DNA from 4 places in the Janthinobacterium sp. HH102 genome. Region 2 is predicted to be linked to each of the others. Evidence: predicted binding sites of a transcription regulator. Region 2 holds the regulator's gene; each other region holds the start of a gene.
The links. Region 2 encodes sigma-54, which starts transcription at its own class of promoters, with help from an activator protein. Its sites were predicted from a motif close to TGGCANGNAANCTGCTTT; they were not measured.
Positions count from the first base shown of each region.

Region 1: the regulator sigma-54 is predicted to act here: its motif matches at 4,023-4,040, upstream of JAB4_RS06810 (beta-propeller fold lactonase family protein).
Region 3: the regulator sigma-54 is predicted to act here: its motif matches at 1,923-1,940, upstream of prpB (methylisocitrate lyase).
Region 4: the regulator sigma-54 is predicted to act here: its motif matches at 4,007-4,024, upstream of urtA (urea ABC transporter substrate-binding protein).

Region 1 covers NZ_CP062062.1:1,493,344-1,501,136, forward strand. The annotation lists gene proV (glycine betaine/L-proline ABC transporter ATP-binding protein ProV) at 1-286, shown strand, start outside; gene proW (glycine betaine/L-proline ABC transporter permease ProW) at 283-1,386, shown strand; gene proX (glycine betaine/L-proline ABC transporter substrate-binding protein ProX) at 1,399-2,457, shown strand; gene JAB4_RS06795 (GNAT family N-acetyltransferase) at 2,549-3,010, opposite strand; gene JAB4_RS06800 (acyl-CoA-binding protein) at 3,058-3,312, opposite strand; gene JAB4_RS06805 (FKBP-type peptidyl-prolyl cis-trans isomerase) at 3,513-3,869, opposite strand; gene JAB4_RS06810 (beta-propeller fold lactonase family protein) at 4,067-5,038, shown strand; gene JAB4_RS06815 (polysaccharide deacetylase family protein) at 5,110-5,886, shown strand; gene JAB4_RS06820 (sterol desaturase family protein) at 5,919-6,923, shown strand; gene JAB4_RS06825 (EI24 domain-containing protein) at 6,923-7,750, shown strand; gene JAB4_RS06830 (molybdopterin-binding protein) at 7,782-7,793, shown strand, end outside.
Region 2 covers NZ_CP062062.1:860,370-868,162, forward strand. The annotation lists gene lptA (lipopolysaccharide transport periplasmic protein LptA) at 5-586, shown strand; gene lptB (LPS export ABC transporter ATP-binding protein) at 586-1,341, shown strand; gene JAB4_RS03915 (RNA polymerase factor sigma-54) at 1,346-2,824, shown strand; gene raiA (ribosome-associated translation inhibitor RaiA) at 2,894-3,253, shown strand; gene JAB4_RS03925 (enoyl-CoA hydratase/isomerase family protein) at 3,385-4,470, shown strand; gene rapZ (RNase adapter RapZ) at 4,471-5,334, opposite strand; gene hprK (HPr(Ser) kinase/phosphatase) at 5,501-6,436, opposite strand; gene JAB4_RS03940 (PTS sugar transporter subunit IIA) at 6,473-6,955, opposite strand; gene queF (NADPH-dependent 7-cyano-7-deazaguanine reductase QueF) at 7,299-7,793, opposite strand, start outside.
Region 3 covers NZ_CP062062.1:4,247,593-4,255,385, reverse strand. The annotation lists gene JAB4_RS19340 (MBL fold metallo-hydrolase) at 28-885, opposite strand; gene JAB4_RS19335 (hypothetical protein) at 1,064-1,300, shown strand; gene JAB4_RS19330 (hypothetical protein) at 1,425-1,673, shown strand; gene prpB (methylisocitrate lyase) at 2,003-2,890, shown strand; gene prpC (2-methylcitrate synthase) at 2,969-4,123, shown strand; gene acnD (Fe/S-dependent 2-methylisocitrate dehydratase AcnD) at 4,135-6,729, shown strand; gene prpF (2-methylaconitate cis-trans isomerase PrpF) at 6,850-7,793, shown strand, end outside.
Region 4 covers NZ_CP062062.1:4,454,254-4,462,046, reverse strand. The annotation lists gene JAB4_RS20280 (Hsp70 family protein) at 1-1,630, opposite strand, end outside; gene JAB4_RS20275 (DUF2760 domain-containing protein) at 1,627-2,208, opposite strand; gene JAB4_RS20270 (transglutaminase family protein) at 2,474-3,085, shown strand; gene JAB4_RS20265 (DUF4349 domain-containing protein) at 3,102-3,890, shown strand; gene urtA (urea ABC transporter substrate-binding protein) at 4,076-5,329, shown strand; gene urtB (urea ABC transporter permease subunit UrtB) at 5,467-7,053, shown strand; gene urtC (urea ABC transporter permease subunit UrtC) at 7,050-7,793, shown strand, end outside.

The sequences.
Region 1 (7,793 bases), 630 kb from region 2:
GCGCAAGTTCCTCGGCGTCGTCTCGGCCGATTCGCTGCGCAGTGCGCTCGACGGCCATGTGGGCCCGCTGGGCCTGGCCCATGCCTATCTGCCCGACGTGCAGACCATCGATGCAGACGAGCCCGTCGCCGGCCTGTTCGGCCAGGTGGCGCAACTGCCTTACGCCGTCCCTGTGGTGGCCAATGACGGCAGCTTCCGCGGCGCCATCAGCAAGACGACCTTGCTGAAGTTCCTCGACCGCGACACGCCAGCCATAGCCGAACAACAACAGAAAGGACAAGCATGAACCCAAGCACCGTTTCCACAGTAGAACCTGTTGTTGAACAGGCCGCCCAGATCAATCCCTGGGCGCTGACGCCGCCCACCGACGCCAGCACCGCCTGGCTCGACGCCGCCGCACCCGCCGTGCAGCCGGAACATGCGGCCGGCTTTCATCTGACGCAGATTTTCGACGGTTCGCTGCCGCTGGAAAGCTGGATCAACCAGGGCCTGGGCTGGGTCGTGGCCCATTTTCGCCCCTTCTTCCAGGCCGTGCGCGCGCCGATCGACAGCGTGCTGTCCGGCGTGGAAGGCGTGCTGCTGGCGGCCCCGTCGCTGACGGTGATCGCCATCATCGGCTTGCTGGCTTGGCAATTTACGAGCCGCACCCTGGCCATCGGCACCGTGCTGGCGCTGCTGCTCGTGTCGATGCTGGGCATCTGGCCGGAAGCCATGACGACCCTGTCGCTGGTGTTGACGTCGCTGGCCTTCTGCCTGGCCATCGGCTTGCCGCTCGGTATTTTCCTTGCCAGCAGCGACCGTGCACAGAATATCCTGCGCCCCCTGCTCGATGCCATGCAGACGACGCCCGCCTTCGTTTACCTGGTGCCGGTGGTGATGCTGTTCGGTATCGGTAATGCGCCGGGCGTGATCGTCACGATCATCTTTGCCCTGCCGCCGCTGGTGCGCCTGACCAACCTCGGCATCCGCCAGGTGCGTCCCGACCTGATCGAAGCGGCCCGCGCCTACGGTGCCTCGCCGTGGCAGTTGTTGACCCGCGTGCAGTTTCCGCTGGCCATGCCGTCCATCATGGCCGGTATCAACCAGTCGCTGATGCTGTCGCTGTCGATGGTCGTGATCGCTTCGATGATCGCCGTGGGCGGCCTGGGCCAGATGGTATTGCGCGGCATCGGCCGCCTGGACATGGGCCTGGCAACGGTGGGGGGGCTCGGTATCGTGCTGCTGGCCATCACCCTGGATCGCTTGACGCAAGCGATGGGCCAGCCACGCCGCGGCGTGCGCCACTGGTACCAGACGGGTCCCGCCGGTTTCGTGCTGCGCCTGGTGCGCGGCAACACGGAGAAAAATAATGTTGAACAGCAAGCAACGCTGGCCAACGCACAATAAGAAAGGATTTACATGCATCAAATTGACAATTTTAAAGTGACGCAAAAATCGCAACGCAAGTTCCAGCTGTTTTCCGCCCTGGCCATCGCCGCCATGGCCCTGACCACCAGCCTGGCCATGGCGCAGGCGCCGGCCGCAACGGCTGACGCGCTGCCCGGCAAGGGCGTCAAGGTGCAGCCGCTGCAAAGCTCGATTGCGGAAGAAACCTTCCAGACCATGCTGGTCGACAAGGCCCTGGAAAAGCTCGGCTACGAAGTGCAGCCGATCAAGGAAGTGGAATACCCGACCGCGCATATCGCCATCGCCAACGGCGACGCCACCTTCATGGCCGTGCACTGGGACCCGATGCACAAGGATTTCTATAACAATGCGGGCGGCGACGCCAAGCTGTCGCGCACGGGCCAGTATGCGGGTCCTGCGGCGCAAGGTTATCTGATCGACAAGGCGACTGCCGAGAAATACAACATCACGAATATCGACCAGTTGCGCGATCCCACCCTGGCCAAGCTGTTCGACCACGATGGCGACGGCAAGGCCGATTTGACGGGCTGCAACCCGGGCTGGGGCTGCGAAGCGCTGATCGAGAACCACATGGATGCGTACAAACTGCGCGAAACGGTGACGCACGTGCAGGGCAGCTATGCGGCCCTGATCGCCGACACCCTGGGCCGCTACAAGCGCGGCGAGCCTATCCTGTACTACACGTGGACGCCGTACTGGGTCAGCGGCGTGCTGGTGCCGGGCAAGGACGTGGTCTGGCTGAAAGTGCCGTTCTCGGCCAATCCCGACAAGGTGAACACCCGCCTCGACGATGGCAGCGATTACGGCTTTGCCGTCAACACGGCGCGCATCGTATCGAACAAGGCCTGGGCGCAGAAAAATCCGGCCGCGGCCAAGCTGTTCGAAGTGATGCAATTGCCCGTGGCGGACATCAATGCGCAGAATGAGCGCATGCGCCGCGGCGAAAACACGCAAGCCGATATCGCGCGCCATACGGCCGGCTGGATCAAGTATCACCAGCAAAAGTTTGACGGCTGGATCGCGCAAGCGCTGGCGGCGGCAAAAAAGTAAATTACGGCTGATACAGGCGTAAAAAAAGTGGCTACCGGTTTGGTAGCCACTTTTGCGTTAGCGGCCTGTTTTGGTGGTTTTTAGTGAGTTTTCAGCCGTTTTCGGCCAGTTTCAGGTGCAAAATGGGGAAAGGCTTGCCAAAGGGGTCGCATTCCGAGCGGCTTTCCTCGATAAAACCCAGGTGGCGGTAAAAGCCGTGCGCTTGCGTGTTGTGCTCGTTGACGTCGACGGCCGTGGCGCCCAAGGCCGTGATGGCGTACTGGACCAGCGTGCGGCCGGCGCCGCTGCCGCGTTGATCGGGATGCACGAACAGCATCTCGATCTTGGCGTGCTCGACGCACAGGAAAGCGTAAGCGCTGCCATCGGCATCGCGCAGCACGTGCAGCAGGCGTTCGGCCGTCACTTTGGCCAGCTCATCGCGAACGAAGGGCATGAGGAAAGCGATATCGCTGTCGGCGAGGAAATCGTGGGTGGCGCGTACGGACAGGTGCCAGACGTCGAACAAACGGGGCAGGTCGGCGGCATGGGCCAGGGAAATCGGTGATGGTGTCATGCGGAAATAATAACATTGCCCCGGGCTGTGCCGGGGCAGGGGGATGATCAGTCCTTCAAGTCTTCGATCAGGTCGATGTATTGTTGCTGTGCATCTTCCTTCGACGTGCCGGCCAGGGCCGCCCAGGCGTCGAACTTGGCGCGGTTGACGAAGTCGGTCATGCCAGGGCGCTCGCCCGTAGCGTCGCCGCTCGATGCTTGCTTGAACAAGGCATAGATTTTCAGCAAGGTCATATTGTCCGGACGCTCGGACAGGGTCTTGGAATCGAGCTGCGCTTGGTCGAATTGCTCTTGTAAACTCATGATGGCTCCTGTGTGCTGATGGAATCGCTGGAAAAGTGCGGCAGGCGCGGCGGAGTGGCCACCGTGCGTGCTGCAGTGCCTGACATCATAGTGAAAAAAGCGCGCCGTGCATTAGAGGACACACTCAAAACAAAAACGCCGCCGCTGCGTGAACAGGGGCGGCGCCAGGGACAGTCGCTCGAGCGCTGTGGAGTCTGTTCTTATACGCCCAGCAGTTCGACGTCGAAAATCAGGGTGGCGTTCGGTGGAATCACGCCGCCGGCGCCGCGTGCGCCATAGCCCAGTGCTGCCGGGATGATCAGCTGGCGCTTGCCGCCCACTTTCATGCCTTGCACGCCTTCGTCCCAGCCCTGGATGACGCGGCCGGCGCCCAGCGGGAATTCGAATGGGTCGTTGCGGTCCTTGCTCGAATCAAATTTCGAACCGGCGCTGCCGTCGTCGTTCTGCAGCCAGCCCGTGTAATGCACGACAACATTGTTGCCGGCTTGCGCTTCAGCGCCTTCGCCGACGACGGTATCGATGTATTGCAGGCCGGAAGCGGTAGTGGTGGTGGTCATGATAATCCTTGTGTAGGCGATGAAAGCTTCAGATTGTAGAGCAATGAGTTGCAAAGCGCCATTCCAGGCCCGCTGCAGGGAAAATGGGGAAGTTACGACGAGGTTTGGCGACGGCTTGTATTTAAGGGGGGATTTCACACAATAAATACGGTGTTCCACGTAAAATGCATGTTTTGTATTTAACAGTGATTTCTTCCATGTTCCGCAGTCTACGCCGCCTTGTTTTTTCCTCGCTGTGCCTGGTTTCCGCAATATCGACGGCGCAAGCCGAAGTGGTGGTGGTACTCAATTCCCGTGATGCTACGGTGCAACTGCTGGACCAGAAAACCTACGCCCCCCTGTCCACCTTTGCCGTCGGCAAGGAACCGCACCACCTGATGGAGACGCCGGACGGCAAGTCGCTGATCGTCGCCAGCTCCGTCGGCAACGAACTGATCTTCCTCGACCCCGTGTCGGGCCAGATCCAGCGCCGCATCAGCAACATCCTCGATCCCTACCAGATCGGCTTTTCGCCGGACCAGAAGTGGTTCATCTCGAACTCGCTGCGCCTGGACCGCATCGACCTGTACCGCTACGACGGCAAGAACCTGACCCTGGCCAAGCGCATCGCGCTGCCGAAGCTGCCCAGCCACATGGCCTTCACGGCCGACAGCACCATGGCTTTTATCACGCAGCAGGGCAGCAACCAGGTCAGCGCCATCGACCTGGCCACGCAGACGGTGAAATGGACCATGCCCGTCGGCCCGGCGCCGGCCGGCATCACGATGACGCCTGATGGCAAGCATTTGCTGGTGGGCATCATGGGCAGCGATTACGTGGAAGTGATCGACTGGCGCACGCAAAAGACCGTCAAGCGCATCAAGGCGGGCGCCGGCACGCATAATTTCCGCGCGCTCGGTGACAACCGCATGACGTTCGTGTCGAATCGCGTGTCGAACACGATCAACATCATCGACCAGCAAACCCTGGAAAACGTGGGCATCATCAACGTGCCTGGCGGCCCGGACTGCATGGAAATCACGCCAGATGGCAAGACCATGTGGGTCACCCTGCGCTGGATCAAGAAAGTGGCCGTGATCGATTTGACCACGCGCAAGGTGATCAAGACGATCCCCGTGGGCCGCTCGCCCCATGGCGTGTATTTCGCCACGCACTCGCCGCGCATGTGATGACGGGTGTGATGATGAAACGCCTGATTTCCGCGGGCCATGTGCCCGCCGTGCTGCTGTGCGCCGGCACCATGCTGACGCCCGCGCATGCCGCCGCACCTGCCGCCGCTGCACCAGCCGCAGCATCAGCGCCGGCCGCCTGCAAGGGTACGATCTACATGACGTTCGACACGGGCAGCCAGTCGCAAGCGCAACTGATCGCCGACGTGCTGAACAAGCGCCAGATCAAAGCCACGTTCTTCCTGGCCAATGAAAAGACGACGCGCGGCGACTATTCGCTCGATCCGTCGTGGGCACCGTACTGGAAAGCCCGGGTCGCCGAAGGCCATGCGTTCGGCACGCATACGTTCGACCATGTGTACTGGAAGAAGGATCTGGCCAACGGCTTGATCCAGGTCAAGCCCCAGTTCGGCAAGGACGGCGGCAAGCTGGCGTCGGTGACGGATCAGCAGTTCTGCGAGGAATTGCGCCGCGTCGATACACGCTTTCAGGAACTGACCGGACACAAGCTCGACCCGTTCTGGCGCGCGCCGGGCGGCTACACATCGCCGCGCACCCTGGCGGCCGGCAGCGCTTGCGGCTACCAGCATGCGGGCTGGGCGCCGGCGGGGTATTCCGGCGATGAATTGCCTAGCGATAAGTATCCAAACGCCATGCTGCTGAAGAAAGCGCTGGCGAACTTGCGCAGCGGCGACATTTTCATTGCGCACATGGGCATCTGGTCGCGCAAAGATGCATGGGCGCCCGCCAACCTCGATGCCTTGATTTCCGGCCTGCAAGACAAGGGTTTCTGTTTTGCCACCCTGCGCGAGCATCCTGCCTACGCGCGGAAGAAGGGCCAGCCATGATCGCCGCCGACATCGTCAGTTTCGTCACCCCGATGATCGACGCCGTGGTCGATGCGTTTGGCGTGGCGCAAGGCTGGCTGTTCCAGACTGTGGTGAATCCCCTCGTCTATCACCTGGGCTTTGGCGAATTTACGGAAGAAGCATTCGAGGGCACGGAATGGCTGCTGATCGGCCTGTGCGAACTGGTGCTGCTGTTCCTCGTGCTGCGCCCGCTCGAAGCCCTGATTCCCGCGCAAAAGATCACGGACCCGCGCGCCCGCTGGAACGACTTCATCTACACGGTGCTGCACCGCATCGGCCTGTTTTCTGTCGTGGTGTTCTTTACGCTCGATCCGCTGATGGATGCCTTGGCAGGCGCCTTGCGTTTCGACAATATCCATCCATTGAACCTGGAATCGCTGTTGCCCGGCATCAGTCCCTTAGTCAGTTTTATCATTTATTTTGTGATACTGGACTTCGTCGACTATTGCTACCACCGTGCCTCGCACCATTTCGGCTGGTGGTGGGGCTTGCACAGCCTGCATCACAGCCAGCAAAACATGAATTTGTGGAGCGATGACCGCAACCACCTGCTCGACGACTTCCTGCGCGACGTGGTGATGGCGCTGGTGGCGCTCGGTATCGGCGTGCCGCCAGGGCAATATGTGCTGCTGGTGTCGATTTCGCGTATTTTGCAAAGCTTGCAGCATGCGAATGTGAGGATACACTTCGGCCGCATCGGCGAGCGGCTGCTGATCTCGCCCCGTTTCCACCGCACGCACCATGCGATCGGCGTGGGGCACGAGTCGAAAGGCAAGGGCAGCATGGGGGGCTGCAACTTCGGCGTGGTGCTGCCGATTTGGGATATGCTGCTGGGCACCGCGAATTTCTCGGCCGGCTATGCGCGCACGGGCGTGCGCGACCAGCTGGCCCGCATCGACAGCCATGGCGTGGGCCGGCCCGGGCGCAACTATGGCCGCGGCTTCTGGCAGCAGCAATGGCTGGGCGTGCGCCGCATGGTGGAATTTGCAAGAATCAAACGAAAAGGACGCCGTTGATGCGTAATGTGCTGAATTCGTATGGCCGTGCCTTCCTGTCGCAATTGCACGGCAGGATATTGCTGTTGAGCATAGCGCCGTTCATCCTGTCGCTGATCCTGTGGGGCGCCCTGCTGTATGTGGGCTTACAGCCGCTGATCGACGGCCTGCATGCGCTGTTTACGCAATATGACTTCTTCCGCACCAGCGGCCAGGTGTTGGCCACCTTTGGCCTGGGCATGCTGAAAGCCGTGATCGTGCCCCTGATCGCCATGTTCATGCTGTTGCCGCTGATGATCTTGACGGCGCTGATCTTCATTGGCCTGTTCGCCATGCCGGCCATCGGCCGGCATATCGGCGGGCGGCATTTTCCGCAGCTGGAAAAGAAGCATGGCGGCAGCATGCTGGGCAGCGTCGCCACCTCGCTGGCGACGTTCCTGCTGTTCATCATCGTCTGGGTGCTCATGCTGCCCCTGTACGCGTTTCCGCCGGCCGCGCTGGTGGGGCAAGCCGTGCTGTGGGGCTGGCTGACCTACCGCGTGATGGCGTATGACGCCATGGCCGATTACGCCAGCGTGGAAGAGCGCCACGCCATCATGCGCACGCAGCGCTGGCCGCTGCTGGCCATCGGCATGGTCTCCGGCGCGGCCGGCGCCGTGCCGGGCATGCTGTGGATGGGCGGCGTGATGTCGGTGGTGTTCTTCCCCTTCCTGGCGGCGTTCGCCATCTGGCTGTATGTCTTGATCTTTATCTTTACGGGTCTGTGGTTCCAGTATTACTGCCTGGAAGCACTGGCGCGTTTGCGGGGCGTACGCGGCATGACCGACGTGGCGCCGGCGGACGCTTGAGTATTTTTATTGCATTCTACGAGGGAGTTTCATGGCTATCGGA
Region 2 (7,793 bases):
TACTATGAAGAACATCTTGCTGTTGAGCGTATTTTCTCTGGCCCTCATGGGCGTGGCGCATGCCGAGAAGGCCGATTCCGAGAAGGAAGCCGTCATCACGGCGCGTAGCGGCCACGTCGATGACGTCAAGCAGATTCGTACCCTGACGGGCGACGTCGTGCTGGTCAAGGGCACGCTGACCATGAAGGCGGGCCGGGCCCTGATCACGGAAGACCCGCAAGGCTACCAGTTCATCACTTTCTGGGCCGATCCCGGCAAGCTGGCCACCTTCCGCCAGAAGCGCGATGGCGCCGGCGACCTGTGGGTCGAAGGCGAAGCGGAGCGCGTGGAATACGACAACAAGACGGAAGTGGTGAAACTGTTTTCCAAGGCCAAGCTGACGCGCCTGGAGGGCACGAAAGTGACGGATGTGGCCAATGGCGCCTTCATCTCGTACGACAGCCGCAAGGAAGTATTCAAGATGGAAAATTCCGACAGCGGCACCAGCACCTCCGATGGCGGCAGCGTGCGCATGGTGATCCAGCCGAAGACCAAGGCGCCCGCGGCGGAGAAAGCGCCGGCCACACCTGTGCCAGGAACGAAATAATGGACAATACCCGTTGCGGCAGCACCCTGATCGTTCGCGGACTGCAGAAAACCTATGGCAAGCGGCAAGTCGTGCATGATGTCTCGCTGCAAGTCGAATGCGGCGAAGTGGTGGGGCTGCTGGGCCCGAACGGCGCCGGCAAGACCACCTCGTTCTACATGATCGTCGGCCTGGTGCCGTCGGATGGCGGCAGCATCGACATCAGCGGCGTGGACATTTCCAGCCTGCCGATCCACCGCCGCGCACAGATGGGCCTGTCGTATCTGCCGCAGGAGGCGTCCGTGTTCCGCAAGCTGACGGTGGAAGACAATATCCGCGCCGTGCTGGAAATCCAGACCGTCGAAGGCCGTCCTTTGAAGAAGGCCGAGATCGAGGAACGCCTGGATAAACTGCTGGCCGACTTGCAGATTGAAAAGTTGCGCGAGAACCAGGCGCTGTCCCTGTCGGGCGGCGAGCGCCGCCGCGTGGAAATCGCCCGCGCCCTGGCCACCGATCCCCGTTTCGTGCTGCTCGACGAACCGTTCGCCGGCGTCGACCCGATCGCCGTGATCGAGATCCAGCGCATCGTGCGCTTCTTGAAGGAGCGCAATATCGGCGTGCTGATCACCGATCATAATGTGCGCGAGACGCTGGGTATCTGCGACCGTGCCTACATCATCAACCAGGGCTCGGTACTGGCGTCGGGACGCCCCGACGACATCATCGCGAACGAGTCGGTACGCCGGGTCTATCTGGGCGAACACTTCCGCATGTAAGCCAATGAAACAATCATTGCAGCTGCGCACTTCGCAGCACCTGGCACTGACGCCGCAGTTGCAGCAATCGATACGCCTGTTGCAATTGTCTACTCTGGAATTGCATCAGGAACTCGAGCAACTGCTGACGGACAATCCCTTGCTCGAGCGCCTCGACGATCCGCTCGACCGTTCGCTGCGCCTGCTGTCCGACGGGGCTTTGAGCTCCACGGCCGCGCCGGCCGAAGCGCCGCCCCAGCCGCCAGGCCAGGAGGCGCCCGCGGCGCCGGCCGAAGCGGAAACCTTTGACGGCGAGGCGGGCGAGGGCCCGGCCGCCGCGGATGGCGGCGACAGCGACTGGAGCGAAGCGAGCCGGGGCAAGGCGCCCGACGACGAAGATTCCCGCCCGCAACTGGAGGCCCATCACTGCACCCTGCGCGAACACCTGATGGAGCAGATGCGCGTGACGGTGCTCGAATTGCGCGACCGCGCGCTGGTCGAGCTGATCATCGACGCGCTCGACGACAATGGCTACCTGGAAGAGTCGCTCGACGACATCCTGGCGCGTCTGCCGGAAGAGCTGGAAATCGATGCCGACGAGATGCGCACGGCCTTGTCGCTGCTGCAAAGTTTCGATCCGCCCGGCGTGGGCGCGCGCAATGCGTCCGAATGCCTGGCGCTGCAAATCAAGCGCTTGCCGCACATTGCCATGGTGACGCGGCGCATGGCCCTCGTCATCGTGGAAAAGCACCTGGCCTGGTTTGCCCAGCGCGATTTCAACAAGCTGAAAAAAGCCCTCGATTGCGACGATGAAGACTTGCGTGAAGCGCAGACGGTAATTCGCCAGTGCAACCCGCATCCGGGCGCCGTGTTCGCTGCGGACGTGTCCGATTACGTGGTGCCCGACGTCGTCGTCAAGCGCGCGCGCAATGGCTGGCAAGTGACCCTGAACAACGACGTCATGCCGCGCCTGCGCGTCAATGCCATGTACGCCAACTTGCTCAAGCAGGGCAAGGGCGAGGGCGCCATGGGTGCACAGTTGCAGGAAGCCAAGTGGCTGATCAAGAATATGCGCCAGCGCTTCGACACGATTCTGCGCGTGGCGCAGGCGATAGTAGAAAGACAAAAGAACTTTTTCTCGCATGGGGCCGTTGCCATGCGCCCCCTTGTGCTCCGTGAAATAGCTGATACACTGGGTTTACACGAGAGTACTATCTCGCGGGTAACAACTCAAAAGTACATGCTGACCCCGCACGGCATGTTCGAGTTGAAATATTTCTTTGGTAGCCACGTCGCCACCGAAGCGGGGGGCGAAGCGTCATCGACGGCGATACGGGCATTGATCGTGCAACTGACAGGAGCAGAAGACCCTAAAAATCCTTTATCCGACAGTAAGATTGCGGACATGCTGGGGGAACAAGGCATGGTGATTGCGCGACGTACTGTTGCCAAATACCGGGAAGCATTAAAAATTCCGCCAGTGAGCCTGCGTAAGTGTTTGTAAGTTTTTTTCGGTTCCTCTGCGGGCCGGATACGATGGACCGCACGAACCCGATCATCTTTAGGAGTGTGTATGAATCTCACCATCAGCGGACATCATCTCGAAGTGACACCAGCCATCCGTGAATACGTACAAACGAAGCTGGAGCGCGTGAAACGTCATTTCGATCAAGTTATCGATATCGCCGTGATTCTGACCGTGGATAACCTCAAAGAGAAAGAAAAACGTCAAAAGGCCGAAGTCAACCTGCGTCTGAGTGGCAAAACTGTCTATGTGGAAAGCCTGGCGCACGACCTGTATGCCGCGATCGATACCCTGATCGACAAGCTCGATAGGCAAGTGATGAAATACAAAACCAAAGTGCAAGGGCACGGTAAAGAGGCGATCAAGCATCTGCCAGACAGTTCGGAAGAAGAATTCGCCCCCGCCTAAGCGGCCCGCGACTTTCAACCGGCTGTGATCAACTAAGGGCGCACATTGCGCCCTTTTTTGCGTCCAGCGAAACGCAATGTTCGCCGCGCAGGCGCTAGAATGTTTGCACTTTCACTTCTTTCCTGCCTGCCATGAGCGACCTCGTCCAGATTTCCATCCGCCACCGCACGGGCCACATCGTGCTCGACCGTCCGAAAGCCTTGAATTCCCTGTCGCTGGAGATGGTGCGCGCCCTGAGCGCGGCCTTGCTGGCCTGGCGCGACGATCCGCAGGTGGACGCCGTGGTGATCCGCTCCAGCAGCGAAAAAGCCCTGTGCGCGGGTGGCGACATCCGTTTCTTTTACGACGCGGGCCTGGCCACGCCGCAGGGCGGCAGCGCCTTGCTGGAAGATTTCTTTACGGAAGAATATGCTTTAAATCATCTGATTCACTTCTACCCGAAACCGTATATCGCCGTCATGGATGGGGTGGTGATGGGCGGCGGCATGGGCGTGGCGCAAGCGGGGCCCGGCAACCGCCTGCGCATCGTCACGGGCCGCACGCGCATGGCTATGCCGGAAGTCAATATCGGCCTGTTCCCCGACGTGGGCGGCAGTTACTTTTTATCCCGTCTGGCGGGTCAGCTGGGCCTGTACCTGGGCTTGACGGGTTTGACGATCAACGCGGCCGACGCCCTGTACACGGGCCTGGCCGACGTGTATCTGCCCGAGGCGCAGATGGGGGCGCTGCTGGCCCTGTTCGAGTCCACGCCGGGCGAAGGCTTGCCGGTCGCCATCAAGGCGCTGGCGGCGCCTTTCCAGGCCGAGGCGGGCGCTTCCCCCCTGGCCACGGCGCGCGCGGCGCTGGACCGCCACTTCAGCGCGGGTTCGGTGGCCGCCATCATGGCCTCGCTGGCGCAGGATGACGGCGCGTTCGCGGCGAAGGCGCTGGCGGCCATGCGCCTGCGCTCGCCCTTGATGATGTCGGTGACCCTGGAGTTGCTGCAGCGGGGCGCCCACCTGGGCGTGGCCGATTGCCTGCGCATGGAGCGCACGGTGGTGCGCCACAATTTCGAACATGGCGAAGTGCTCGAGGGCGTGCGCGCGCTGGTGGTCGACAAGGACAATACCCCACGCTGGCAGCCTGCCAGCCTGGACGAGGTCGACGCGGCCATGGTGGCGCGCTTCTTTGCGCCCGTCTGGCCGGCGCAAGCCCATCCGCTGCGCCACCTCGACTGATTAAGAACGCTCGCGGTGGCGCAGCACGACTCTTTCTTTGGGGCCGAAATACTGCGCCAGCCGTTCCGCCATGTACACGGAGCGGTGCTGGCCGCCCGTGCAGCCCAGCGCCACCGTCAGGTAGCTGCGGTTGTCGGACTTGAACGACGGCAGCCATTTTTCGATGAAGGCGCGGATGTCGGCCAGCAGCTCCAGCGCGCTCGGTTGCGCGTCGAGGAAGGCGATCACGGGCGCGTCGCGGCCGTCGAGCGGGCGCAGGGCCAGGTCGTAATAGGGATTGGGCAAGGCCCGCACGTCGAAGACGAAATCGGCATCGAGCGGCACGCCCAGCTTGAAGGCGAACGATTCGAAGAACAGGGTCAGCGGCGCGCGCTCTGAGGCGACGATATCCTTGATCCATGCGCGCAATTTGTTGGCGCTCAGTTCCGAGGTATCGATCACATGGCCCAGCTGTTCGATGGCCGACAGGCGTTCGCGTTCTTCCGAGATGCACTCGATCAGGGTGCGGCGGCTGGCCGGATTCTGGTTCGGACGCAACTCGTGCGACAGCGGATGGCTGCGCCGCGTTTCCGAGAAGCGCGCCACCAGCGAATGTGTGGTGGCTGTCAGGAACATGACCTTGACGTCGTGCCCCTGGTCGCGCAGCAGCGCGACATTGTGCGGCAAGCTGACGAGCGATTCGGCGCTGCGCGCATCGACGGCGACGGCCAGTTGCGGCGTGCCTTCGTCGAGCAAGGTTTGCACCAGGCTCGGCAGCAAGGCCGGCGGCAGGTTGTCGACGCAATAGTAGCCGGTATCTTCCAGCACATTGAGCGCGACGGATTTACCGGAGCCGGATATTCCGGTGATAAGGACGATATGCATAGCCCGATCATACAATAAAGACCGGCACCGCGCTCCCGAGGCAATTATCTTTACAAATTATTGCAATTTGGGCTGTGATATTTCTTTGCTGCACGCGCCAACAATGCTGTCGGATTACGCGGGGCCTTGCCCCACCTCGGCGGCCCCGCTAATCCGACCTACGTTGCTAATCGCCGCTCATGGCGAGGCGTTGCCGTTCCATGAACTCCTGCAAGGTATCGATGCCGCGCAGTTGCAGAATCGTGTTGCGCACGGCCGCTTCCAGCAGCACGGCGATGTTGCGGCCGGCGGCGACGGGGATGACGACCTTGCGCACCGGCAAGCCCAGCACGTCTTCCGTAGGGAACAGGAAAGGCAGGCGCTCGACTTCCTCTTCCAGCGCGTTGCGGCGCACCAGGTGGACGATCAGTTTCAGGCGCATCTTGCGGCGCACGGCCGTTTCGCCAAAGATGGCCTTGATGTCGAGTAAACCCAGGCCCCGCACTTCCAGCAGGTTTTGCAGCAGGGGCGGGCAGCGGCCTTCGATCATGTTCGGCGCGATGCGCGAGAATTCGACGGCGTCGTCGGCCACCAGGCCGTGGCTGCGCGAAATCAGCTCCAGCCCCAGCTCGCTCTTGCCCAGGCCCGAATCACCCGTGATCAGCACGCCCACACCCAGCACGTCCATGAACACGCCATGCATGATGATGCGCTGCGCCAGTTTTTTCGACAGGTAGACGCGCAGGAAGTCGATCACTTGCGCGGCCGGCAGCGGGGTGGAGAACAGGGGGATGTTTTGCTCGTCGCAGATGGCGAGGATGTCGGGCGGCGTTTCCAGCCCTTGCGCGATGATCAGCGCGGGCGGACCGCCGGCGATCAGTTCGCCGATCACGTGGGTGCGCGTGTTGACCTTCAGGCGCTGGTAGTAATTGATTTCCTGGTGGCCAAAGACCTGGATGCGGCCCGGATGGATCAGGTTCAAGTGGCCCACCTGGTCGGCGGCCGACGAGACGTCGCCCGAGATCAGGCGCTCGCCGCCGGGGAAGCCGGCGAACCAGCCCAGTTGCAGACTTTCACGATTATCGTCGTACAGGCGTTGTATCGTCAGCGGCGTTTGCAACATGGCAGTCTTCTTCAGGAGTGGAGGAATACCTGAAGTTTAACCCGCCGCTTGCAGACTGGGTTGCCAATTGACGATGCGCGAATGCACGGATTTCGGTTCCGGATCCGTGGCCAATGCCGTGCGGAAGGCGTCATCGGAAAACATTTCGGCGATTTCCGACAGGATTTCCAGATGTTGCTGGGTGACATGATCGGGAATCAGCAGGAAAAACAGCAGATTGACGGGCTTGCCATCGGGCGACTCGAACGGAATCGGTTCGGCCAGGCGCACGAAGGCGCCCAGCGGCGATTTCAAGGTCTTGCTGCCCTTGACTCTGCCATGCGGCACGGCCACGCCATGACCCAGACCGGTCGAGCCCAGACGTTCGCGGGCAAACAGATTGTCCGAGACGGTAGAGCGGGCGATGCCGTAATTGTTTTCGAAGATCAGGCCGGCTTGCTCGAAAGCGCGCTTCTTGCTGGAAACTTCCAGATCCAGCAGGACGTTTTCGAGGGATAATATTTTGCTAAGATTAGTCATGACACTCAATGAAATGGTGCAATGCGCAGAGGGCTTGCGAGCCGAATTATAGGCCTGTTTTCGCGGCCTGTAACGCCAATTCTCAACAGTATACGTCCGCTGCGGGCGCAGTGGGCGCTACAGCCAATGTGACCATCATTTTAGCAAAAAAATAACATCGGCGTGTATCGGCTATTTCTTGATTAAAAACACGCGGCGCGCCGGTTTTTCCGCCGCCGAATGCCGATTTTCCGATTTTTCAGCGTCTTTGACATGCTCTGCGGCACTACTGCAACGTTGTTTTAAAACACAGCCAACATTCCTGTTGGCATGGTTTTGGGGTGTTGCGCGGTGTTGCCTAGCGTTACTGGCGCGCGTTGCGCAGATTGCCCGGCATCGCTCCCGTGCTGAAGTTGCTGCGCCAGGGATTGATGTCGAGGCCGCCGCGGCGCGTATAGCGCGCATACACGGACAGTTTTTGCGGTTTGCATTGACGCAAAATATCAACAAAGATGCGCTCCACGCATTGCTCGTGGAATTCATTGTGTTCGCGGAAACCGATCAGGTAGCGCAACAGGCTTTCCTGGTCGATCTGCGGCCCCGCATACGCGATCTGCACGCTGCCCCAGTCGGGCTGGCCCGTCACCAGGCAATTCGATTTGAGCAGGTGCGAGACGAGTTTTTCTTCCACGGGCGCCTCATCGAGCGCCGCCTTCAACAGCAGCGGCGAGGGCGTGTATTGCGTGATTTCCAGGTCCAGACGGTCGAGCAGCACGCCGTCGAACTCGCCCATTTTGAGCTTGCCGAAATCTTCCTGCAAAGTCAGTTCCACTTGCACGGGCGCGCCGAAACCATTCGA
Region 3 (7,793 bases), 2.9 Mb from region 2:
GGAGGGGCGGAGCGTGGCCCCGCGAAATTACAGCGCGTTGAGCGGAATCTTCAGGTAGCGCACGCCATTGTCTTCCGGCTCGGGCAGCTTGCCCGCGTTGATGTTGACCTGGATGGCGGGCAGGATCAGGGTCGGCATGTCGAGGGTGGCGTCGCGGCCCGTGCGCATGGCCACGAATTGTTCTTCCGTGATGCCGTCGCGCAAATGGATGTTGCTTGCGCGCTGTTCCGCCACCGTCACTTCCCAGCGCGGCGCGCGGCCGTTGGGCGGGTAGTCGTGGCACATGAACAGCCGCGTCTGCGGCGGCAGCGCCAGCAAGCGCTGCACGGAGCGGTACAGCAGGGTAGCGGAACCGCCGGGGAAGTCGCAGCGGGCCGAGCCTACGTCCGGCATGAACAAGGTGTCGCCCACGAAAACGGCGTCGCCGATCTGGTACGCCAGGTCGGCCGGCGTGTGGCCGGGCACGTGCAGGGCGCGTACTTCCAGTTTTCCGATATGAAACACCTGGTCGGGCGCGAACAGCTGGTCGAACTGCGAGCCGTCGGCCCTGGCGCCGTCCTGGTGGTAGACGGCGGCGAAGGCCTGCTGCACCGTCTGGATGGCGGCGCCGATGGCCACGTCGCCGCCCAGCTGCTGTTGCAGGTAGGGCGCGGCGGAAAGATGATCGGCGTGCGCATGGGTTTCCAGCAGCCAACGGCACTGCAAGCCGTGTTCGCGCACGAAGGTGATCACCTTGTCGGCCGAGGCGGTTGAAGTGCGGCCCGCCTTCGGGTCGTAATCGAGCACGGAATCGATGATGGCGCAGTCCCGTCCATCCGCTTCGTAGACAACGTAGGTGACGGTGGCGGTGGTCGGGTCGAAGAAAGCTTGGATTTGTGGAGTCATCGCGGCGGCAAGGGACGGGCAAGGGAATGGCATTATATCGCCAGAGTTCGCTAAAAAAATGCTGCAAATTGACATTTGACATGCGAAAAACAGATAAGCGGGCATGCATGCCTCCGTCGCAGCCGTGCGCACGCTCGCGCTTGCAGCATGGTAACCTCATTCTTCCAAGGAGGAATTCATGAACGATATCACTGCACGCAGCGAACAGTACCGCGGTTTTACGATTTCCGTGACCCCGCAAAAGGATAACGACGATTTATGGGATTTTACCTACCGCCTGCAGCGCGACGGTGAGCCGGAAGCGCAGGCGATCACGCGCAGCCGTACCCTGGGCGGCTACGCGGCGCCCGAGACCGCTTGCACGGCGGGCCTGGAAGTGGCCAGGACGGAAGTGGATAATCTGCTGCGTCCTTGAGCCAGCGTAAATCGTTTAGCCTGAAAGTCGGCCTGACCGCGCGCCGGCGCGTGAAACACGTCGCTAGCGGTGCCGCTTCATGCTACGATTTCCAGTATTGAGTCAGTCACCAAGGAGGCACCCCATGAATAGCAGTTCTAAAATTCACTATAAAGGCTGGGAAATCGTTCCCCTGGCCGTGCCCACCACCGATGGCAAATGGTCGGCCAGCTGCGACATTGAACGCGCCACGGCGGAAGGCCTGGAGGTGTTCGAAGGCTCGACCATGCAATTCGTGCGCGACGACGAGGAGGGCGCCATTGCCGCCGCCTGCGAAGAAGCCGTGCGCCAGATCGACAACATCATCGCCAATCCGCTGGTGCGGCTGGCCTAGTCCTTGAATTTCCAGCAAACCTGCAGCCGGCGCCCGCCGGCTGTTTTTTTATGCGCGTCGCCGGTGGCAGTCTCATATGTTTCATGTTTCAATGTTTCAAATGGAATGATTGAAACATATTTGAAACATCATTGGCCTGAATCGTGACATCGCTGTTCCCTGGCGTGACAACGCGTGCAGCGCCGATGCGTGGCCATTTCCCTGGTTTTCACTGTGCCGTGGTGCATTTTCCGCGCGAGCGCATGGTGCTGGCACGGCATTTGCAATATCAATGTTCATAGCCACTCCGTGAAACATTCGGGACCGTCCGAAACCCATAAGGTGAACACATGACTCAATACTCCGCAGGTGCCGCATTCCGCAAGGCCGTCCAGGAAGAATCCCCGTTGCAAGTCGTCGGCGCCATCAACGCCAACCACGCCTTGCTGGCCAAGCGCGCCGGCTATAAGGCCATCTACCTGTCCGGCGGCGGCGTCGCGGCCGGCTCGCTGGGCTTGCCCGATCTGGGCATTTCCAGCCTGGACGACGTGCTGACCGACATCCGCCGCATCACCGACGTGTGCGATCTGCCGCTGCTGGTCGACGCCGACACGGGCTTCGGCGCCTCAGCCTTCAACGTGGCGCGCACGGTGAAATCGATGATCAAGTTCGGCGCGGCCGGCCTGCACATCGAAGACCAGGTGGGCGCCAAGCGCTGCGGTCACCGTCCGGGCAAGGAAATCGTCAGCAAGGAAGAGATGGTCGACCGCATCAAAGCGGCCGTCGATGCGCGCACGGACCCGAATTTCGTCATCATGGCGCGTACCGATGCGCTGGCCGTCGATGGCCTGGAAGCGGCACTGGAGCGCGCCGTCGCCTGCGTCGAAGCGGGCGCCGACATGATCTTCCCGGAAGCCATCACGGACCTGGACATGTACGCCACGTTCGCCAAGGCCGTCAACGTGCCGATCCTGGCCAACATCACGGAATTCGGTTCCACGCCGCTGTTCACGCTGGACGAGCTGCGCAGCGCCCACGTGGGCCTGGCCCTGTACCCGTTGTCGGCCTTCCGCGCCATGAACAAGGCGGCGGAAAACGTCTACCAGGCGCTGCGCCGCGACGGTACGCAAAAGAACGTCGTCGACACCATGCAGACGCGCATGGAACTGTATGAATCGATCAACTACCATGATTTCGAGCAAAAACTCGACGCGCTGTTCGCCGCGCAAAAGAAATAAGCAGAAATAAGCAAAAAGCAGGGACCGCATGCCGGTCCCGCAGTGACGCACCCGAGACTATTCAATCTGGAGAACACAATGACCGCACCGCAAGCCGCCACTTTCAAGCCTAAAAAATCCGTCGCCCTGTCCGGCGTCACCGCCGGCAACACGGCGCTGTGCTCGGTCGGCAAGACCGGCAACGATTTGCATTACCGCGGCTACGACATCCTGGACGTGGCCGACAGCTGCGAGTTCGAGGAAATCGCCTATTTGCTGGTGCACGGCAAGCTGCCGACCTTGGCGGAACTGAAAGGCTACAAGGCCAAGCTGAAGTCCTTGCGCGGCTTGCCGTCGGCAGTGAAAGCGGCGCTGGAAGCGCTGCCGGCCGCCGCCCACCCGATGGACGTGATGCGCACGGGCGTGTCCGTGCTCGGCTGCACCCTGCCGGAAAAGGACGACCATAACGCGCCGGGCGCGCGCGACATCGCCGACCGCCTGATGGCGTCGTTTGGCTCCATGCTGCTGTACTGGTACCACTACAGCCATAACGGCAAGCGCATCGAAGTGGAAACGGACGACGACTCGATCGGCGGCCACTTCCTGCACCTGCTGCATGGCGAAAAACCGTCGGCGTCGTGGGAAAAAGCCATGCACACGTCGCTGATCCTGTACGCGGAACACGAATTCAATGCCTCGACCTTCACCAGCCGCGTCATCGCCGGCACGGGTTCGGACATTCACTCGGCCATCACGGGCGCCATCGGCGCACTGCGCGGCCCGAAACACGGCGGCGCCAACGAAGTGGCGCTGGACATCCAGAAGCGTTACGACAACGCCGACGAAGCGGAAGCGGATATCCGCGAGCGCGTCGCCAACAAGGAAGTGGTGATCGGCTTCGGCCACCCCGTCTACACGATTTCGGACCCGCGCAATAAAGTCATCAAGGAAGTGGCCCGTTCGCTGTCGCAGGAAGCGGGGTCGACCAAGATGTTCGACATCGCCGAGCGCCTGGAATCGGTCATGTGGGAAATCAAGAACATGTTCCCGAACCTGGACTGGTTCTCGGCCGTGTCCTACCACATGATGGGCGTGCCGACGGCGATGTTCACGCCGCTGTTCGTCATCTCGCGCACCTCGGGCTGGGCCGCCCACATCATCGAGCAGCGCATCGACAACAAGATCATCCGCCCGAGTGCCAATTACGTCGGCCCGGAAGACCTGGAATTCGTGCCAATCAAGGACCGCAAATAATGAGTACCCCCATGAATACCCTGTACCGTAAATCCTTGCCGGGTACCCAGCTAGATTACTTCGACACGCGCGCCGCCGTCGATGCAATCGCCCCAGGCGCCTATGCCACCTTGCCCTACACCTCGCGCGTGCTGGCCGAAAACCTCGTGCGCCGCTGCGACCCGGCTACCCTGAACGCTTCGCTGAGCCAGTTCATCGAGCGCCGCCGTGACCTCGATTTTCCATGGTTCCCCGCGCGCGTCGTCTGCCATGACATCCTGGGCCAGACGGCCCTGGTGGACCTGGCCGGCCTGCGCGATGCCATCGCGGCCCAGGGCGGCGACCCGGCCCTGGTCAATCCGGTGGTTCCCACGCAGCTGGTGGTCGACCATTCGCTGGCCGTCGAATGCGGCGGTTTCGACCCCGACGCCTTCGCCAAGAACCGGGCCATCGAAGACCGCCGCAATGAAGACCGTTTCGATTTCATCGACTGGACCAAGAAGGCCTTTAAAAACGTTGACGTGATCCCGCCCGGTAACGGCATCCTGCACCAGATTAACCTCGAGCGCATGTCGCCCGTGATCCAGGTGCAAAATGGCGTGGCCTACCCGGATACGCTGGTGGGTACGGATTCGCATACGCCGATGGTCGATGCGCTGGGCGTGATCGCCATCGGCGTGGGCGGCCTGGAAGCGGAAAGCGTGATGCTGGGCCGCGCCTCGTGGATGCGACTGCCCGACATCATCGGCGTCAAGCTGACGGGTAAACCACAGCCGGGCATCACGGCGACCGACACGGTGCTGGCGCTGACGGAATTTTTGCGCAAGCAGAAGGTCGTCTCGTCCTACCTGGAATTCTTCGGCGAAGGCGCATCGCACCTGACCCTGGGCGACCGCGCCACGATTTCCAACATGGCGCCGGAATTCGGTGCCACGGCCGCCATGTTCTACATCGACGCGCAAACCATCAAGTACCTGAAGCTGACGGGCCGCGACGACGAACTGGTCAAACTGGTGGAGCTGTACGCCAAGGAGACTGGCTTGTGGGCAGACAGCCTGGTGGACGCGCAGTACGAGCGCGTCTTGAGCTTCGACCTGTCGTCCGTCGTGCGCAATATCGCCGGGCCGTCGAATCCGCACAACCGCGTGCCGACGTCGGAACTGGCCGCGCGCGGGATTTCCGGCGTGGTGGAAAACGAACCGGGCAAGATGCCGGACGGCGCCGTGATCATCGCCGCCATCACCAGCTGCACCAATACGAACAACCCGCGCAACATGATCGCGGCCGGTCTGATCGCGCGCAATGCGAACCACCTGGGCCTCACGCGCAAGCCGTGGGTCAAATCGTCGCTGGCGCCCGGCTCGAAAACCGTGGAGCTGTACTTGCAGGAAGCGGGCCTGATGCCGGAGCTCGAAGCATTGGGCTTCGGCGTGGTCGCTTTCGCCTGCACCTCGTGCAACGGCATGTCGGGCGCGCTCGACCCCGTCATCCAGGACGAAGTGGTGTCGCGCGACCTGTACGCCACGGCCGTCCTGTCGGGCAACCGCAACTTCGACGGCCGCATCCACCCGTACGCGAAACAGGCTTTCCTCGCCTCGCCGCCGCTGGTGGTGGCCTACGCGATTGCCGGCACCATCCGCTTCGACATCGAAAAGGATGTGCTGGGCCATGACGCGGACGGCAAACCGATTCTGTTGAAAGATATCTGGCCGTCGGACGAGGAAATCGACGCCATCGTCGCGTCCAGCGTCAAGCCGGAGCAGTTCCGCAAGGTGTATATCCCGATGTTTGCCGCGCAGGCGGATGACGGCATCAAGGTCAGCCCGCTGTACGACTGGCGTCCGCAGACGACGTACATCCGCCGGCCGCCATACTGGGAAGGCGCGCTGGCCGGCGCACGCCCCTTGAAAGGCATGCGTCCGCTGGCCGTCCTGGGCGACAACATCACCACCGACCACCTGTCGCCATCGAACGCCATCATGCTCGATAGCGCGGCCGGCGAATACCTGGCGAAGATGGGTTTACCCGAGGAAGACTTCAATTCCTACGCCACGCACCGGGGCGACCATCTGACGGCGCAGCGCGCCACGTTCGCCAATCCGACCTTGAAGAACGAGATGGTCATCGAGGACGGCAAAGTGAAGGCCGGTTCGCTCACGCGCATCGAGCCGGAAGGAAAAATCTCGCGCATGTGGGAAGCCATCGAGGTGTACATGGAGCGCAAGCAACCCCTGATCATCATCGCCGGCGCCGACTATGGCCAGGGTTCCTCGCGCGACTGGGCCGCCAAGGGCGTGCGCCTGGCCGGCGTGGAAGCCATCGTGGCCGAAGGTTTTGAACGCATCCACCGCACCAACCTGGTGGGCATGGGCGTCTTGCCGCTGGAATTCCTGCCTGGCGTGAACCGCAAGACCCTGGGCCTGGACGGCAGCGAAACCTACGACGTCGTGGGCGAGCGCACGCCGCGCTCCACCTTGACCCTCGTCATCCACCGCAAGAACGGCGACAAGGTCGAAGTGCCCGTCACCTGCCGCCTCGATACGGCGGAAGAGGTGTCGATCTACGAGGCGGGCGGCGTGCTGCAGCGATTTGCCCAGGATTTCCTCGAATCTTCGAAAGCCGCGTAACGGCAGGTCGGATTAGCGCTTGCGCGTAATCCGACGCTGTCTGCCAAAACGCGCCAACAATGTGTCGGATGACGCGCGGCGATGCCCCGCTGATCCGACCTACCTCTTCCAGGAAAATTCATGATCCACGTACCCCAAATCAAGATCCCCGCCACCTACATGCGCGGCGGCACCAGCAAGGGCGTGTTCTTCCGTCTGCAGGATTTGCCCGCCAGCGCGCAAGTGCCGGGCGCGGCGCGCGACGCCTTGCTGCTGCGCGTGATCGGCAGTCCCGACCCTTACGGCAAGCAGATCGACGGCATGGGCGGCGCCACGTCGAGCACCAGCAAGACGGTGATTCTGGCGAAAAGCACGATGCCGGAGCACGACGTCGACTACCTGTTCGGCCAGGTCTCGATCGACAAGCCTTTTGTCGACTGGAGCGGCAACTGCGGCAACCTGTCGGCCGCCGTCGGCTCGTTCGCCATTGCCAGCGGCCTGGTGGACGCGGCCCGCGTGCCTGCCGATGGCATCGCCACGGTGCGCATCTGGCAAGCCAATATTGGCAAGACCATCATCGCCCACGTGCCCATGACGCAGGGCGAAGTCCAGGAAACGGGCGACTTCGAACTCGATGGCGTGACCTTCCCGGCCGCCGAAGTGAAGCTGGAATTCCTCGACCCGGCCGCGGACGAGGAGGGCGGCGATGGTGGCAGCTCGGCCATGTTTCCTACTGGCAATCTCGTCGATGACCTCGACGTGCCCGGCATCGGCGTGTTGAAAGTCACGATGATCAACGCCGGCATCCCGACGATTTTCGTCGATGCGGACGCCATCGGCTACACGGGCACGGAACTGCAGGACGCCGTCAATGGCGATCCGGCCGCGCTGGCCCGCTTCGAGACCATCCGCGCGCATGGCGCGCTGCGCATGGGTTTGATTTCCCATCTTGATGAAGCGGCGAAGCGCCAGCACACGCCGAAGGTGGCCTTTGTCGCCAAACCGGCCGGCTATGTGTCGTCGAGCGGAAAAAAGGTGGAGGCGGGCGACATCGACCTGCTCGTGCGCGCTCTGTCCATGGGCAA
Region 4 (7,793 bases), 2.7 Mb from region 2:
ACGAGGCGAAGAAGCGGAAATGCACGGGTTCGCCCACGACGAGGCCGAATTGCTGGCCCGGCAGTTCCAGTTCGCTGCCTTCTTCCATGCCGAACGGCGCCACGCACAGGGCCTGGATCGGCGGTTCCATGCCGGGGATGGCGGGCATGGCCGATTCGATGGCCACATAAAAGGCGCTGGCCGTGCCGCCGCGGATGCGCACGCCGTGGCCGCGCCGCACGTAGCTGTAGTAGGCCGCGCCACGGGCGACGGCCAGGTCCAGGTCGGCCCCGGCCAGCATGCGCGCCGGTTCCGCGCCTTCCATGTACAGCCAGTCGTTGACGGTGGCCATGATGCGCTGCACCAGCAGGTCCGACTTGAAGACGCCGCCGTTGAACAGCACGGCCGTCGGATGCAAGAAGCTGGCGCCTTCCGCCTGGCGGCCCGCGAAGCCTTCCAGTTCGGCCGTTGCTGCCACTTGCCGGCCCAGGAAGGCGGCCAGGTGGCGCGTGATGGCCGCGTCCTGCGCATACGGCAAGCCCAGTTGCGTCAGGCCGGCGCGCGTGCGCACGGCAGGGCGGCTCGATGCTTCCACCTGGGGGAAGAAGCCGTCGAGAATGAAGGTGGACACTTCCGCGCGCGTCAGTTCCGTGCGGATGGAGCCGCCGATCAGCTTCGAGCCGCGGCTGGGCACGACGATCGGTGCCACATCGAGGCCGCTGTCGGCCAGCAGGCTTTCCTTGGCGCTGCGGCAGCCGTAGGTCAGCGCGCGCATTTGCCAGGCGTCCAGCTGGGTGCCATTGGCGGCCAGCTTGCGCGCCACCAGGTGGGCCAGGGCCAGGTCCATATTGTCGCCGCCGAGCAGGATGTGTTCGCCGACGGCCACGCGGTGCGGTTCCAGCACGCCGTCGCGCTCGAGCACGGCGATCAGCGAAAAGTCGCTGGTGCCGCCGCCCACGTCGACGACCAGGATGATGTCGCCCGGCTTGACTTCCTTGCGCCAGCGTCCTTCGCTGGTCTGGATCCAGCTGTACAGGGCCGCCTGCGGCTCTTCCAGCAGGGTCAATGAGGTGTAGCCGGCCGCCTGCGCCGCTTCCATCGTCAGCTCGCGCGCGGCCGGGTCGAACGAGGCGGGTATCGTCACCGTGATTTCCTGCGCGGCGAACGGCGCTTGCGGGTGGGCGTGGTCCCACGCCTGGCGCAAGTGCGTCAGGTAGCGCGTGGCGGCCGTGATCGGCGAAATGCGCGCCACTTCCGCCGGCGCGTCGTTCGGCAGGATCGCTGCGCGGCGGTCCACGCCCGGGTGGCACAGCCAGCTTTTCGCGCTGGACACCAGACGGATCGGCGTGGTGGCGCCGCGGCTGCGAGCCATTTCGCCCACGACGAACGGCGCTTCGGCTTCCTCGGTGACCCAGGGCAGGGCCAGATCGCCCGCCGCCACTTCGTCGGCGTGCGGCAGGTAAACGAAGGACGGCAGCAGCGACAATTCTTCGACGGTGCCCGGTGCCGACAGCTGCGGCACTTTCAGCACGCCGTGGCTGGATTGCTCGCCGTCGCTCTCGACCAGGTTCACATATGACAGGGCGCTGTGGGTGGTGCCCAGGTCGATGCCGATGGCGTAGCGCGGGGTGTTGTTGGCTTGATCGCTCACAGTTCCACCTCGGCTGGCGCCAGGATGGCGGCGTCGTGCTGCTCGCTCAGTTTCGGCAGGCGCACGCTCGAGGCGCGCCAGCCGCGGTGGCTCAGGGTGCCCGTGAATGGCGCCGAGCCGACCACGTTGCCCGTCAGGCGCACGCTGGCCGAGTCAAAGCCTTCCTGCAGCACGATGCGGCTGCCCTCGGCTTCCTGGCGCACGGCGTCGATGGTGAAGTATTCGCGCATGACCTTGGCGCAGCCTTCATGCACGACGCGGGCGGCCGCGCCGATGTCGGCATCGGCATGGCTGCCCAGGTTTTCCTGGGTGAAGTCGATCAAGCGCGCTTCGCGTTGCAGCAGGGCCAGCAATTGCAGGGCCGCGTCCGGCGTCGCTTCTTTCAAAATGACGGGGGCGGCTGCCGGCGTCGGCACGGGCGCCGGAGCAGGGGCCACGGGTGCCACGGGGGCGGCCTCGGGCAGCGACAGCTTTTCCACGCGGGCCGCATAGGCGGCGTCCGACAGGGTGTTGAAGAAGGCGCCGAAGGCCAGCGGGACACGGCGCCAGAACGATGGGTGGGACGATGAGGTGCTCATAGGGAACTCGTTTCTCTGATCTGTAGGGAGGCGTCGGCGGCGCGCCCGGTGGCGGGGCCGCTTCGCAGGGTAGTGCATGTGCCGCGCCAATATGGCCGGCTGCGTTTGCCCGCATGATACCAGCTACCGGGCCGGCGCCAAAGTCACCGGCCCCCGCGCAGCGAGCCTGAGGCGTCGATTTTCTTTGTTCCTGCGCAAAGAAACGCTGAATGTTGCGCCGCTTCGACTAAAATCGCGCATTATCTTTTCGCATTGCCTTTATGCCATGTCTACCGACTTTTCCCCCGACTTTTCCATCTATCTAGCCAGCAGCCTGTATATCGATAGCGATCATCCGGCCGTGCGTGCCAAGGCGGCCGAACTGGCGGCAGGCGCTGTGGGCGACGCCGCCATCGCGGCCCGCTGCTTTGCCTTCGTGCGCGACGAAGTCGCCCACAGCTGGGACTACCAGCGCAATCCCGTCACCTGCCGCGCGTCCGACGTCTTGCAACACGGCACGGGCTATTGCTATGCGAAGAGCCATCTGCTGGCCGCGCTGCTGCGCGCCAACGGCATCCCCGCTGGCCTGTGCTACCAGCGCCTGGCCGTGGGGGAAGCGGGCCCGCCGTTTTGCCTGCATGGCTTGAACGCCGTGTATCTGCAGGATGTTGGCTGGTACCGCATCGATGCGCGCGGCAACAAGCCTGGTGTCGCGGCCGCCTTCACGCCGCCGCAGGAGCAACTGGCGTTCCCCGTGCTAGCGCCGGAAGAGCGCGATCTGCCGGAAATCTGGCCGGCACCGCTGCCCCAGGTGATCGCCTCGCTGACCTGCCATGCCACGGTGCAGGACGTGGCCGCGCACTTGCCCGATATCGAATTGTTGCTGCTGAAAAAATAATCTCAAGAAAGAAATCATGAAAAAAGTGTATCTTGGTCTGTTCGGCCTGTTGCTACTGGCCGGTTGCGGCGGCAAGGGCGAGAGCGGCGGGCAATCGAGCGCCGCGCGTCTCGACGGCAAGGAAAAAGGCAGCGAGTTTCTTGCCTATGAACACAATGTCAGCGTCGATACGAGCGAGGCGCAAGTGCGGCCCCTGTATGAAAAAGTGGTCGCTGCCTGCAAGGCCGATACGGAAAACGGCTGTTTGCTGCTCGATTCCAGCCTCGACAGCGGCCGCTACGTGCATGCGCGCATCAGCATGCGGGCCAAGCCGGCCGGCATCAAAAAGCTCGTCGCGCTGGTCGCGGCCGAAGGCGACGTCACCAGCCAGGGCACCAAGGTGGAAGACCTGGGCCGTCCTGTGCTCGACAGCAAGAAGCGCCTGGAGATGCTGAAACAGTACCAGGCGCAGTTGCAAGACCTGGAAAAGCGCTCTGGCGCGAATGTCGATGCGCTGATCAAGGTGACCAAGGAACTGGCCACCGTGCAAGTGGAGCTGGAGCAGGCGACGGCGGCCAATGCGCTGTTGATGCAGCGCATCGACACGGACTTGCTGAACGTAATGATCAGCGCCGAAGGCAAGCAATCGTTCTGGCGCCCCGTCAAGCGTGCGCTGGGCAATTTCACGGACAACCTGTCGGAAGGCGTGGCCAACGCCATCACGGCCATGGCTTACATCCTGCCGTGGCTGATCGCTTTCGTGCTGCTGTTCCCGCTGGGCCGCAAGGGCTGGCGCCGCTTGAGAGGCTTGCCGCGCAAGGATTAAAGCCTCCGGCGCACCGTTTTACGGCAATTTGAAACCTGGCTGCACAGTCCTTGTGCAGCCAGGTTTTTTTTCGTGCGGCGAGCGCCGCGTGCACCATGGCGGACAGCTGTAGGCGCTGGCACGCATTCTGCTTTAACAACATGGCAGGCCCAGCTCGACCCCACGAACCCATCACAGGAGTCCCCATGTCACGACGCATCATCCTGAAAGCGGCCGCCGCCGGCGCATTCGCCCTGGCCACGTCCACTTATATGCAGGCAGCCCTGGCCGCCGATACGATCAAGGTCGGCATCTTGCACTCCCTGTCGGGCACCATGGCCATTTCAGAAACGTCGCTCAAGGATGTGGCCCTGATGACGATCGCCGAGATCAATGCCAAAGGCGGCGTGCTGGGCAAGAAGCTGGAAGCCGTCGTCGTCGACCCGGCGTCGAACTGGCCTTTGTTCGCGGAAAAAGCGAGACAACTGGTAGCGCAAGACAAGGTGGCCGTTGTGTTCGGCTGCTGGACGTCCGTGTCGCGCAAGTCGGTGTTGCCCGTGTTCAAGGAACTCAACAGCCTGCTGTTTTACCCGGTGCAATACGAAGGCGAGGAGCTGGAAAAGAATGTGTTTTATACGGGCGCCGCGCCCAACCAGCAGGCGATCCCCGCCGTCGAATACCTGATGAGCACAGATGGCGGCGGGGCCAAGCGTTTCGTGCTGCTGGGCACGGATTACGTGTATCCGCGCACCACCAACAAGATCCTGCGCGCCTTCCTGAAAAGCAAGGGAGTTAAGGATAGCGATATCAGCGAGGTCTACACGCCGTTCGGCCATGCCGACTATCAAACCATCGTCGCCAACATCAAGAAGTTTTCCACGGGCGGCAAGACGGCCGTCATTTCCACCATCAATGGCGATTCCAACGTGCCGTTCTACAAGGAACTGGGCAATGCGGGCTTGAAAGCAACGGACGTGCCCGTCGTCGCGTTTTCCGTGGGCGAGGAAGAGCTGCGCGGCATCGATACCAAACCCTTGCTCGGTCACCTGGCGGCGTGGAATTACTTTGAATCCGTCAAGAACCCCGTGAATACCGCTTTCATCAAGCAGTGGAAGGCGTACGCCGTGGCGCAAAAACTGCCGAACGCGGATTCGGTGGTGACGAACGACCCGATGGAAGCGACCTATGTGGGCATCCACATGTGGGCGCAAGCCGTGGAAAAGGCGAAATCGACGGACACGGACAAGGTGATCGCCGCCATGGCGGGCCAGAGCGTCAAGGCGCCATCGGGCTTCACCCTGACCATGGATGCAACGAACCACCACTTGCACAAGCCCGTGATGATCGGCGAGATCAAGGCCGATGGGCAATTCAATGTCGTGTGGAAAACCAAGGAACCGATACGCGCCCAGCCGTGGAGCCCGTTTATCAAGGGCAATGAGGGCAAGCAGAAGCTGTAAAAAGCTTGCGCGTCGATTCGTCGCCGCAACCCCAGGCAAAGAGCTGGGGTCAGACCCGGCGGGTCTGACCCCTGTCCTTGTCTTTGGGGGAAGGATACCTATCAAGACATCGGCTTTACTACATGGAATCCATGCACATGCAGCTTCTCCCCAAACTGCTGGTCCTCGCCTGCCTGTTGCTATCCTCGCTGGCGCAGGCCGCCATCTCTCCCGACCTGCTCAAGCCGCTGGCCGGCGACGATCCCGACGCCAGGGTCGCCGCCGTGGCGCAGATCGCCGCCCTGGCCACGCCCGAGGCTGCCAAGGTGCTGCAAGCGCTGCAGGACGACGCCTTGTACGCCGCGCCCGACGGCAAGGTGTACATCGTTGACGGCGAGCAGGCGGTTGACCCGGCAATTGGCCGGAACGTGCCGATGCCCGACGGCATCGACGGCGTGATGGTCAACAACCGCTTGCGCGCGGCTGTGGCAGGCGCCTTGTCGGGTTTGCAGCTGCTGGCGCCGGAGCGCAGCGCCCGCCTGGCCGCCGCGCAAGCCTTGCAAAAGGCGGTCGACCCCGCGCAGCTTCCGTTGATCCGCACCGCGCTGGCGCGGGAAATCGACGCTGAAATTCAACAACTATTGCAAGTGCTGATCTCCAGCGCCAACCTGCATGCACCCGACGCCGCCACGCGCAAGGCCGCCGTGCAGGCGCTGGCGGGCAGCAGCGATGCGCGCCTGCTGCCGGTGCTGCAAGCCATGCTGGAGCAGGGCGGCGAACCCGACGAAGCCGTGCAGCTGGCCGCCATCGACACCATGCGCCAGATCAAGGGACGAGTGTCGCGCATGGAATTGGCCGGCAATGTGTTTTACGGCATCTCGCTGGGCAGCGTGCTGCTGCTGGCCGCGCTGGGCCTGGCCATCACCTTCGGCCTGATGGGCATCATCAACATGGCGCATGGCGAATTGCTGATGATAGGCGCTTACACGACGTATTTATGCCAGCTGTTCTTCCGCGCCTACCTGCCGGGCTTGCAGGATGCCTACCTGCTGGCCGCCTTGCCGGCCGCCTTTCTCGTCGCGGGACTGGTGGGCGTGGCACTGGAACGCACGGTGATCCGCTGGCTGTACGGGCGGCCGCTGGAAACCCTGCTGGCCACCTGGGGCATCAGCCTGATCCTCATGCAGCTGGTCCGCACGATCTTCGGCGCGCAAAACGTGGAAGTGGCCAACCCGGCCTGGATGTCGGGCGGCGTGACGGTACTGGGCGGCCTCGTGTTGCCGTACAACCGGCTGGCCATCATCGCCTTCGCCGTCGTCGTCGTCGTGGCCGTGTGGCTGATCCTCAACAAGACGCGCCTGGGCCTGTTCGTGCGGGCCGTTACGCAAAACCGCCGCATGGCCGATTGCGTGGGCGTGGCCACGGGCAAGGTCGACATGCTGACTTTCGGCCTCGGCTCCGGCATCGCCGGGCTCGGCGGCGTGGCCCTGTCGCAGCTGGGCAACGTGGGGCCGGACCTGGGCCAAAGCTACATCGTCGATTCCTTCATGGTGGTGGTGCTCGGTGGCGTGGGCCAGCTGGCCGGCACCGTGATCGCCGCGCTGGGCCTGGGCGAAGTGAACAAATTCCTCGAACCGGTGGCGGGCGCCGTGCTGGCGAAGATCGCCATTCTCGTGTTCATCATCATTTTCATCCAGCACCGGCCGCAGGGCCTGTTTGCCATGAAGGGACGCAGCGTCGAATGACTACCTCCTACCCGATCAAACAGGGCCTGTTCACGCGGCCCGTCTGGCTGGCGATTGCCGCCTGCAGCGTGCTTGCGGCGCTGCTGCCGATCTTTAATCTGGCGTTTGCCGAAGGCCATGCCTTGCACGTCTCCGCCTACACGGTGGCGCTGGTGGGCAAGTTCATGTGCTATGCGCTGGCCGCGCTGGCGCTGGATCTCGTCTGGGGCTACACGGGTATCCTGTCCCTGGGCCACGGCGTGTTCTTTGCGCTGGGCGCGTATGCGCACGGCATGTATCTGATGCGCGCCATCGGCGATCAGGGCCAGTACCACAGCAGCCTGCCCGACTTCATGGTCTTTCTCGACTGGAAAACCTATCCGTGGTACTGGGCCTTCACGGAACACTTCTGGTACTGCATGGCCCTCGTCGTGCTGGTGCCGGGCGTGCTGGCCTTCGTGTTTGGTTACTTTGCCTTTCGCTCGCGCATCAAGGGCGTGTATTTTTCCATCATCACGCAAGCGATGACGTATGCCTTCATGCTCTTGTTCTTCCGCAATGACACCGGCTTTGGCGGCAACAACGGTTTCACGGATTTCAAGACGATATTGGGCCATAACATCACGGCACCCGCCACCCGGGCCGTGCTGTTCCTGCTGACCCTGGCCTTCCTGCTGGCGGCCCTGATCGGCGCGCGCGCCATCGTCCGCTCGAAACTGGGCAGGGTGCTGCAGGGCGTGCGCGACAGCGAAGCGCGACTG